Regions from separate parts of the Rhizobium sp. AG207R genome, predicted to be linked through region 2. Evidence: predicted binding sites of a transcription regulator. Region 2 holds the regulator's gene; the other holds the start of a gene.

Region 1 (4,615 bases), on a different contig from region 2:
CTTCGCACCAAAAGTTCTCGATACGCATGTCTATGACGAGGTAGTGACCGTCAGCAATGACGAGGCATTCCAGCAGGCGCGGCTCGTCGCCAAGCTCGAAGGCGTGCCGGTCGGCATTTCCTCCGGCGCGGCGCTTACGGCGGCTATCAAGATCGGCCAGCGTCCCGAAAACGAAGGCAAGACTATCGTCGTCGTCATCCCGTCCTTCGCCGAGCGCTATCTCTCGACGGCGCTCTTCGAGGGTCTCGGTGGCTGACAAAGCCATTCGCCATCTTGATTTGGAAAAAGGGGTGTTTCGGCACCCCTTTTCATTTAGGCCGGCTGGAGACGATCAGATGCTGTAGAGTCCCGCATTGTCAGGCATGCGCGGTCAGCCGCTCTCCGGCGATGCGATAGGAGATGGCTTCGGCGAGATGGATGCGCCCGACGGTCGGCTTGTCGTCGAGATCGGCGAGAGTGCGCGCCACCTTGAGAATGCGATGATAGCCGCGGGCGGAGAATTTCATCTTCTCGGCGGCATCGCGCAGCAATTGCAGGCCGGCGGCATCCGGCTCGGCGATGGTTTCGATCATCGCCGTCGAGCAGCGGGCATTGGTGCTGACATCCTTCATGCCGGCTCGTTCGAAGCGTTCCCGCTGCCGCTCGCGGGCGCGTGCCACGCGGAGTGCGACATCGGCGCTGCTTTCCGAGGCTGTCGGCCGGATGAGGTCGGCGGCGGAGACCGCCGGCACGTCGATGCGGATATCGATACGATCGAGCAAGGGGCCGGAAATGCGGCCCTGATAATCGGAAGCGCAACGCGGCCCACGGGCGCAGGTATGACCCGGCTCCCCGGCCATGCCGCAGCGGCACGGGTTCATCGCCGCGACAAGCTGGATGCCGGCCGGATAGGAGACACGGTGGTTTGCTCTGGCGATGACGCATTCGCCGGTTTCCAGTGGCTGGCGGAGCGCATCGAGCGCCTGCGGTGAAAACTCCGGCAGCTCGTCCAGGAACAGAATGCCGTGATGGGCGAGCGAGACTTCACCCGGCCGGGCGCGCAGGCCGCCGCCGACGAGCGCCGCCATGGTGGCGGAATGATGGGGCGCGCGATAGGGCCGCCGGTCCGAGAGCTTGCCGCCGGAAAGCTGGCCGGCGATCGAATGGATCATCGACACCTCCAGCAACTCGTTGGTCGACAAGGGCGGCAGGATCGACGGCAGGCGCGAGGCGAGCATGGATTTGCCGGAGCCGGGAGGCCCGACGAAAAGCAGATTATGGCCACCGGCGGCCGCCACTTCCAGCGCGCGCTTGGCGCTTTCCTGGCCCTTGATATCGGCAAGATCGGGTAGATTGGCGGCATTGGCGCGAACGGATGGCTCCGGCCGCGAGAGAACCTGCGTACCGCGGAAATGATTGGCGAGCGCAATCAGGCTGCGCGGCGCCAGAATATCGATCTCCTTGCCGGCCCAGGCCGCTTCCGGTCCGCTTTCGGCCGGGCAGATCAGCCCCTTGCCCATGGCATTGGCGGCGATCGCGGCGGGAAGAGCGCCGGCAACGGGCGCGATCGTGCCGTCGAGATTGAGTTCGCCGATGACGGTGTAGGAGGACAGGGCATCGGCTGGGATCGCGCCGAGCGCCGCCATCAGACCAAGCGCGATGGCAAGATCGAAATGACTGCCCTCTTTGGGCAGGTCCGCCGGTGCAAGATTGACAGTGACTTTCTTCGGCGGCAAGGCAAGGCCAGAGGCGTGTAGTGCTGCCTGAACCCTCTCACGGCTCTCCGCGACAGCCTTGTCCGGCAGACCGACGATATGCATCAGCACCTTGCCCGGCGCGATCATCACTTGCACTTCGACGGGTACGCCCTCAATGCCCTGAAATGCCACCGTACTGACGCGCGCTACCATTCCCTATCCCCTGTCGCCGAACCCGTTTGCCGTTACGTGCCCCGATCAGCAAACTTCGGGTTGCAATCTGGCATAAGACAAAGAATGAAACAAGAACAATAAACGAACAAAAATTTCACCCCGCATATCGAAATCAACGACATGCGGGGGTGACTAGATCGTTCAGTCGAAAGCGTGGCGGGGAACTGTCGATCAGGCTCGCTTGGCCTCGATCGCATCCCAGAGCAGGCTGGCGATATCGGCGCCGCCGAAACGCTTGACTTCGCGGATGCCGGTCGGCGACGTCACGTTGATCTCGGTCATATAGTCGCCGATGACGTCGATGCCGACGAGCAGGAAGCCGCGCTCCTTGAGGGCTGGGCCGATACGCGCGCAGATTTCCTTCTCGCGCGCCGTCAGCTCGGTGGCTTCCGCGCGGCCGCCGACATGCATGTTGGAGCGGGCGTCATGCTCGGCCGGCACGCGGTTGATCGCGCCGACAGCCTCGCCATCGACGAGGATGATGCGCTTGTCGCCCTTGCGCACGTCTGGCAGGTATTGCTGGGCAATGAAGGGCTCGCGGAAGAGCTGGCCGAACATTTCCAGCAGCGACGAGAGATTGCGGTCGTCACGCGTCGAGTGGAACACACCGGCGCCGCCATTGCCGTAGAGCGGCTTCAGGATGATATCGCCCATTTCATCGCGGAAACGGCGGATTTCAGCCGGATCGCGGGTGATGAGCGTCTTCGGCATGAGATCGGCGAATTCAGTGACGAAGATCTTTTCCGGCGAGTTGCGCACCCAGGCCGGATCGTTGACCACGAGCGTCTTCGGATGGATGCGCTCGAGCAGATGTGTCGAGGTAATATAAGCCATGTCGAATGGCGGGTCCTGGCGCAGCAGCACCACGTCCATGGTGGAAAGATCGACGCGCTCCGGCTCGCCGAGCTCGAAATGATCGCCCTTGACGTCGCGCAGGATCATCGGCTCGACGGAGGCATAGATCCTGCCGTCGCGCATGCTCAGCCGCTCCGGCGTATAGTGGAAGAGCTTGTAGCCCCGGTTCTGCGCCTCGAGGCTCATGGCGAAGGTGGAGTCACCCGCAATGTTGATGCTTTTCACATGGTCCATCTGGACCGCAACATTCTTGATACCAGCCATAGTCAGCCCTCGCTCGGATTTGCGGACAGATGTAGGTCGGCCTGCATCCAAACGCAACGGCTATTCAATGGCTTCCCTCAAGTGGCCGCTTAGGCAGCAAGGCCTTGTGCGCCGCCCTGGCGGACGAAGTTGCGCAGGCGATAAGCCATGGTCAGAGGCTTCGGGAACGGCTTGCGCAGAAAGGCAACCTTGCGCAGGTAGCGATCGATGCGCCATGTCGCCCAGGTGCCACCGGCAAAATAAGCGACATCGCCGGCGCTGAGCGTCCGCTCGACGCCATCTTCCGTGGTGATATGCACCTCGCCCTCAAGGATCATCACCGTTTCGTCCCAGCCGAAATACCAGCGGAACTCGCCCGCGGTGCAATCCCACAGCGCCGTCATTGCGGCATCGTCCTGCCCCCGCGAGTGCTCGGCGATACGGGCGACCGGATTCCCCGACAAAACCCAGGAGGGTTCGATCGGCGATGGCTTCATTTCCATTTCGTTGCTGGCGCCCGCCACGAAGCTTTTCGACTGCGGCATCGCGAGCACGACCGGCGCGGCACGGGTGGCAAAGGCCGCCATGCTCGCCAACATCAGTTTCAAGACCATGCAATCCCCCAAAATTCCATGTGCGTCTGCGATCTCATCGCATGGAACGGGTAAGGGGAAAGTTCATGAAACCGAGCGCATTTTAACGATTGCAGCGATCAGGCGGAAAAACCCTCGATTGTGCAGACGACCATATCGTGGTCGGAGAGCGGCTTGCCTTCTCCGTTCAGGGAGGAAACAAGGTGGCTTTCGCCGACCTTCAAGCTGCGGGTGATGAACCAGTCGAGCTTCATGGTGCGATCGGGAAAGCGCGTGATCAGGCTCGGGCGCGTGCTTGTCTGATCGAGCGGTCCGCCATGGCATTCGAAACCACGGCCTTCGGCCATGGCGAATAGGGTATCGGTCGAATAATCGCCACCGGTGTGATTGCCGGTGTTGAGATCGCCGCCGATCAAGATCGGCAGACCGGGTGCGAAGGCCTCGACTTCATCGATCAACGCCGCCAACTGCCGCTCGCGATAGGCAGCGGTTGCGACACTTTCGAGATGAACGGAAACGGCAATCATGGGACCAGCTTCTGTCTCAACAATGGCGCCGACAGCGCAACGATCGCCAATGCGCGGCTGCTCGTTGCTGTCGTTGAACCAGACGGCTTCGCCGGGTAAGCGGATCATGAAGGCATCCTTTAGGGCGACGGAGGCCATCAGGGCGTTGCCATGAAAGCCCTTCTCGTTGAAATCGTCCTTGCAGTAGGAGCGTTCGATTTCCGAACCGAGACTGAGTTCGAGGAATTCGACACCATAGGCGTAGTTCATGCCGAGTTCGCCGGCGATGATCGCCGTCGGGTCGCGCTGTTCGGTGCGGGCCATGCCCAGATCCATTTCCGACAGCTGGATCAGCGGCGCGCCGGTTTCCCGCAGCTTGGCCGCGCTTTCCTCGGGAAAGAGGCAGCGCTCGAGATTCCAGGCTGCGACGGTAAAGGGGAAGGAGAGAGCCTCGACCTTGGCATCCGCCCCGCCGATGCGCACCGTATTCAGGCAGGCGAGCGATGCA
Region 2 (4,615 bases):
CTTGTCACCGATGAGAGACGCGCAATCTCCAAGAATACGACGGAAGCGCTGAGAATTGCCGGCCTGACCCATATCATTGCAATTTCCGGTCTGAACATGGCGTTGTCGGCCGGCATTTTCTACATCGGCCTACGCTACTTGTTCAGCCTGTTTCCCGGTGTCGCGCAGGCCTGGCCGACCAAGAAGTTCGCAGCCCTCGGTGCGCTTCTCACTGTAACTGCCTATTATCTCATCTCCGGCTTCGGTGTATCCGCCGAGCGGGCCTTCATCATGATGGCGATCATGCTTGTGGCCGTGCTTTTCGATCGGCCATCGATCAGTCTGCGCAATGTCGCACTTTCAGCGATCATCATTCTTGTACTGTCGCCGTCGCAAGTCCTCGGTCCGAGCTTCCAGATGTCCTATGCGGCGACACTGGCGCTGGTGTCGGGCTATTCGCTATGGAAGCGGCGGCGGCATCGCGAAAACATTTTGCCGCGCGTCCGTCTATTGAGTCCGCTATTGTTCGTCATGCGCTTCTTCGCAGGCGTGACGTCGACCTCGTTCATCGGCGGCGCGTCGACGGCTATCTTCTCGATCGAGCATTTTCACCGGTTGGCGACATATGGGCTCGCCGCCAATCTCGCTGCTATGCCCATCGTCTCCTTTATCGTCATGCCATTCGGCATGGCGGCGATGCTGCTCATGCCGCTCGGTCTCGACGGGCCTTTCTGGAAAGTAACCGGCGAGGGACTGGAACTCGTTATCGTGATCGCAAGAACCGTAGCTGGTTGGGGAGGCGACATTACCTTCGGTCGCCAGCCGGCCTGGCTGATGCCGACATTCATTATCGGCTTCCTGATCATGAGCATATTGCGGACCCGGCTTCGTCATCTGGGCCTGCTATTATCGCTCTTGTCCATGGGCTTGGCGGCATTCGGATCTGGCGTACCGAAACCCGACCTGATGATCTCCGAAGATGGCGTCCTAGTCGCATTGCGCCAGGACAATATACTCGCGACCAATCGCGAGAGACCGCAGGCCTTTATTTTCGAACAATGGCAAAAGGCACTGGTTGCGGCGGACCATCAGCCTCCGACCATGCTCCCGGCTGACAGCCGACTTCCACAAATCGGCAAGGCAGATCGTTATAAGCGATTGAACAGTGAAGAACAGAAGGCGGTCCGTATCGCAATGGAAGAAGCCTTGGACCGCACCATGCAAGGCAGTTTCGCCTGCCAGAAAGGAGCATGGTGCGCGGCCATGCTTGAAAACGGCGCGATATTGGTCACTATCGAAAACGCGGCCTACCTGCCTGCGGCTTGCGACACGGGGAACATTATCGTGACGCCAATCCGGCTACGGCTCGACCATTGCCGTTCCGGAGCGATGCTCATAACCGGTGCGACATTGCGTAAAACCGGCTCCATCGAAATGGTGCTTACCGGAGACAAGCCCATCCTCTCAACCGCATTCGAGAACCCGCAGCGTCCCTGGACCAGGCATCGAACCTACGATTGGCGCACCGGCAAATTCGACGCGCCAATTGCGCCCACGTCACCCGCCATCGACAATTCACCGGTCAGTGATAGCGGCGAATAAGGCCAACGAGCTTGCCTTGGACCTTCACGCGATCCGGTCCGAAGATGCGGGTTTCGTATGCCGGGTTTGCAGCCTCAAGCGCGATGGAAGCACCCTTGCGACGGAAGCGCTTCAGTGTCGCCTCTTCGTCATCGACCAGCGCCACGACGATGTCGCCGGGATTGGCCGTCGTCGAATTGCGGATGATGACCGTATCGCCGTCGAAGATGCCGGCATCGATCATCGAATCCCCTCGAACTTCAAGCGCATAATGTTCGCCGGATCCGAGCATGTCGGCGGGAACGGTAATGTCGTGCGTATTGTTCTGGATGGCCGAGATCGGAACACCGGCAGCGATGCGGCCCATCACGGGCACCGACGCCGAGCTATTGTGATCGTCATTTGCCACCTTCGACGGAGCGGGCGGGGCAACGGGCTGCGGCTTTCCGAGGCTGCCCTCGATAACGCTCGGAGAAAAGCCGCGGCGCTGCTGCAGGCTCGGATTATAGGCGTCGGGAAGCTTGATGACTTCGAGCGCTCTGGCCCGGTTCGGCAGCCGGCGGATAAAGCCCCGCTCCTCCAGTGCCGTAATCAGGCGATGAATACCGGATTTCGATGCCAGATCCAGTGCATCCTTCATCTCGTCGAAAGATGGCGGAACCCCGGATTCCTTCATGCGTTCGTGAATGAAGAGAAGCAGTTCCTGCTGCTTGCGCGTCAACATCGTCTTGGAACCCCAGAATCAAGAAAAGCTGTGAAACAAATCCAGAACGGACACTATATGTTCCATATGTGTTCCGCAAGTACTTAAATTTCGGTAAAGCCTTGTGAGGTCAGTTAAATAATTACCATTTGCGAATGGATCGGCTCCGAACATCGGCGCGCTGTGTCTCCGTTAACCTGCAGAAAAATAAGAGAAATGCCGCTCTACTCGCTTCCGAGACTTTGTCGTTCAGCCCGTGCGCCGAGCATTTGGATGAACGTGCCGCGCGGCTGCATGAGCCAGCCATGGCAGAGAATCAGCAATCACGTTTGCGAGATTGCCTTCGATCCATGTCGTGTGCTCCGGGTGTTCCATGCTTCCATCTTGAATTGCGCGGGGGATGGGCGCAAATCTGCTTCGGCAAGCAAACAGGAGAAGCCATGATTTCGTCTCCGCATCCGCTGGATCATCTCGTGCTGCCGACCGTCGATATCGCTCTGGCACGCGAGCGCCTCGGCAAGCTCGGTTTTACAGTGGCTCCAGATGCGCGCCATCCCTTTGGCACGCAGAATGCCTGCGTCTTCCTTGCCGATAAAACCTATCTCGAACCTCTGGGCGTCGCGTCTGCGGAGCAGTGCGAGAAGAGCATCATGGATGGCAATGTTTTTGTTGCCCGCGATCAAGCCTATCGCTTCCGGGTCGGCGAAAATGGCTTTTCGGCCGTGGTATTCGGTACGGATGACGCGGTGGCGGATGACGAGCGCTTCAAAGCAGCTGCGATTTCGGCGGGGCAGATGCTGGATTTCTCCCGTCCCATGAAGATGCCGGATGGAACGGAAACCACGGCCGGTTTTCGTCTTGCCTTCGCCGCCGATCTGCGCGCGCCGGATTTTCTCGCTTTCTGCTGTCAGCGCATCAATCCGCTGCCGGCTGACCGCAGTGTGCTCGAGCGTCACGAAAACGGCGTGACTGGTATCGCGCGGGTAGCGCTTTGCGCGCCGAAGCCGGCGGCCTATCGCGGCTTCTTCGAGGAGCTTGTCGGTGGCCCGCGCATTATGGAGCATTCCTTTGGCCTGACGATCAAGGCCGCCAATGCCGATCTGGAGATTTTGACGCCGGAAGGAATGGAGGCATTCTATGATCTACCTGTTCGCACGAATGATCCGGGGCTCAGAGCACGTGCAATCCTTTTCAAAACGCGCGATCTTTCCGTGACATCGTCGCATTTCACTGCTAACGGCGTCACCTATACGCGTAAGAACAATCGTCTATTGGCGAGGTTGGCACCCGGTCAGGGCGCATTGTTCGCCTTTGAGGAGATAATATGAGCACGAATTCGGAAGTCACCGTCGGCGAGGGTGCCTCCAAGGTCCTCTTTTCCAATACTGCAAAGCTGTCGCTGATTGCCGGCCCCTGCCAGATGGAAAGCCGCGACCATGCGTTCATGGTTGCCGGCGTCCTGAAGGAACTTTGCGGCAAGCTGGGCATCGGCCTTGTCTACAAGTCCTCCTTCGACAAGGCGAACCGCACATCGCTGTCAGGCAAGCGTGGCATCGGCCTGGAAAAGGCGCTGGAAGTCTTTGAAGACCTGAAGAAGGAATATGGCTTTCCGGTTCTGACCGATATCCATACGGAAGAGCAGTGCGCCATCGTTTCCAAGACGGTCGATATCCTGCAGATCCCTGCTTTTCTGTCACGCCAGACCGATCTTTTGGTTGCAGCCGCCAAGACCGGCCGCGTGGTCAACGTCAAGAAAGGCCAGTTCTTGGCGCCGTGGGACATGAAGAACGTGCTTGCCAAGCTGAACGACAGCGGCAACCCGAATATTCTTCTCTGCGAGCGCGGTGCCTCCTTCGGCTACAACACGCTGGTCTCGGATATGCGCTCGCTGCCGATCATGGCGGCGATGGGCGCGCCCGTCATCTTCGATGCGACCCATTCCGTGCAGCAGCCTGGTGGGCAGGGCGGTTCGACCGGCGGCGACCGCCGCTTCGTCGAGACGCTGGCGCGCGCGGCCGTCGCCGTCGGCGTTGCCGGTCTCTTCGTGGAGACGCATGAGGATCCCGACAATGCACCGTCCGACGGCCCAAACATGGTCTATTTGAAGGATATGCCACGGCTTCTGGAGAAGCTGCTGGCCTTCGACGCCATCGCCAAGGCTTGAAACGTAGCCGGCATTCAACAGGCTGACATGAATTTACGTTAGGGGCCTGCAGGAGTGCCAAATCGCGGCGCGGATCGCCATTGTAATTTCCGCGCCTTCGATTAAGACGATTTAAATCGATTTATAAACCAGCGAGCAGGAAGCTATCATGACCGCAATCACCGACATTATCGCCCGCGAGATACTCG

Evidence for each region. Region 2 encodes LexA, which represses DNA repair genes until DNA is damaged. Its sites were predicted from a motif close to TGTTCNNNNTGTGTTCNG; they were not measured.
Region 1: the regulator LexA is predicted to act here: its motif matches at 1,981-1,998, upstream of JJQ51_RS27450 (YifB family Mg chelatase-like AAA ATPase).

What each region holds. Positions count from the first base shown of each region.
Region 1 covers NZ_JAEPVT010000013.1:107,793-112,407, reverse strand. Annotated here, with positions in the region: gene cysK (cysteine synthase A) at 1-256, shown strand, start outside; gene JJQ51_RS27450 (YifB family Mg chelatase-like AAA ATPase) at 357-1,889, opposite strand; gene gshB (glutathione synthase) at 2,082-3,029, opposite strand; gene JJQ51_RS27440 (cupin domain-containing protein) at 3,119-3,622, opposite strand; gene JJQ51_RS27435 (endonuclease) at 3,721-4,615, opposite strand, start outside.
Region 2 covers NZ_JAEPVT010000009.1:135,577-140,191, forward strand. Annotated here, with positions in the region: gene JJQ51_RS21890 (ComEC/Rec2 family competence protein) at 1-1,581, shown strand, start outside; gene lexA (transcriptional repressor LexA) at 1,562-2,284, opposite strand; gene JJQ51_RS21900 (VOC family protein) at 2,704-3,591, shown strand; gene kdsA (3-deoxy-8-phosphooctulonate synthase) at 3,588-4,427, shown strand; gene eno (phosphopyruvate hydratase) at 4,576-4,615, shown strand, end outside.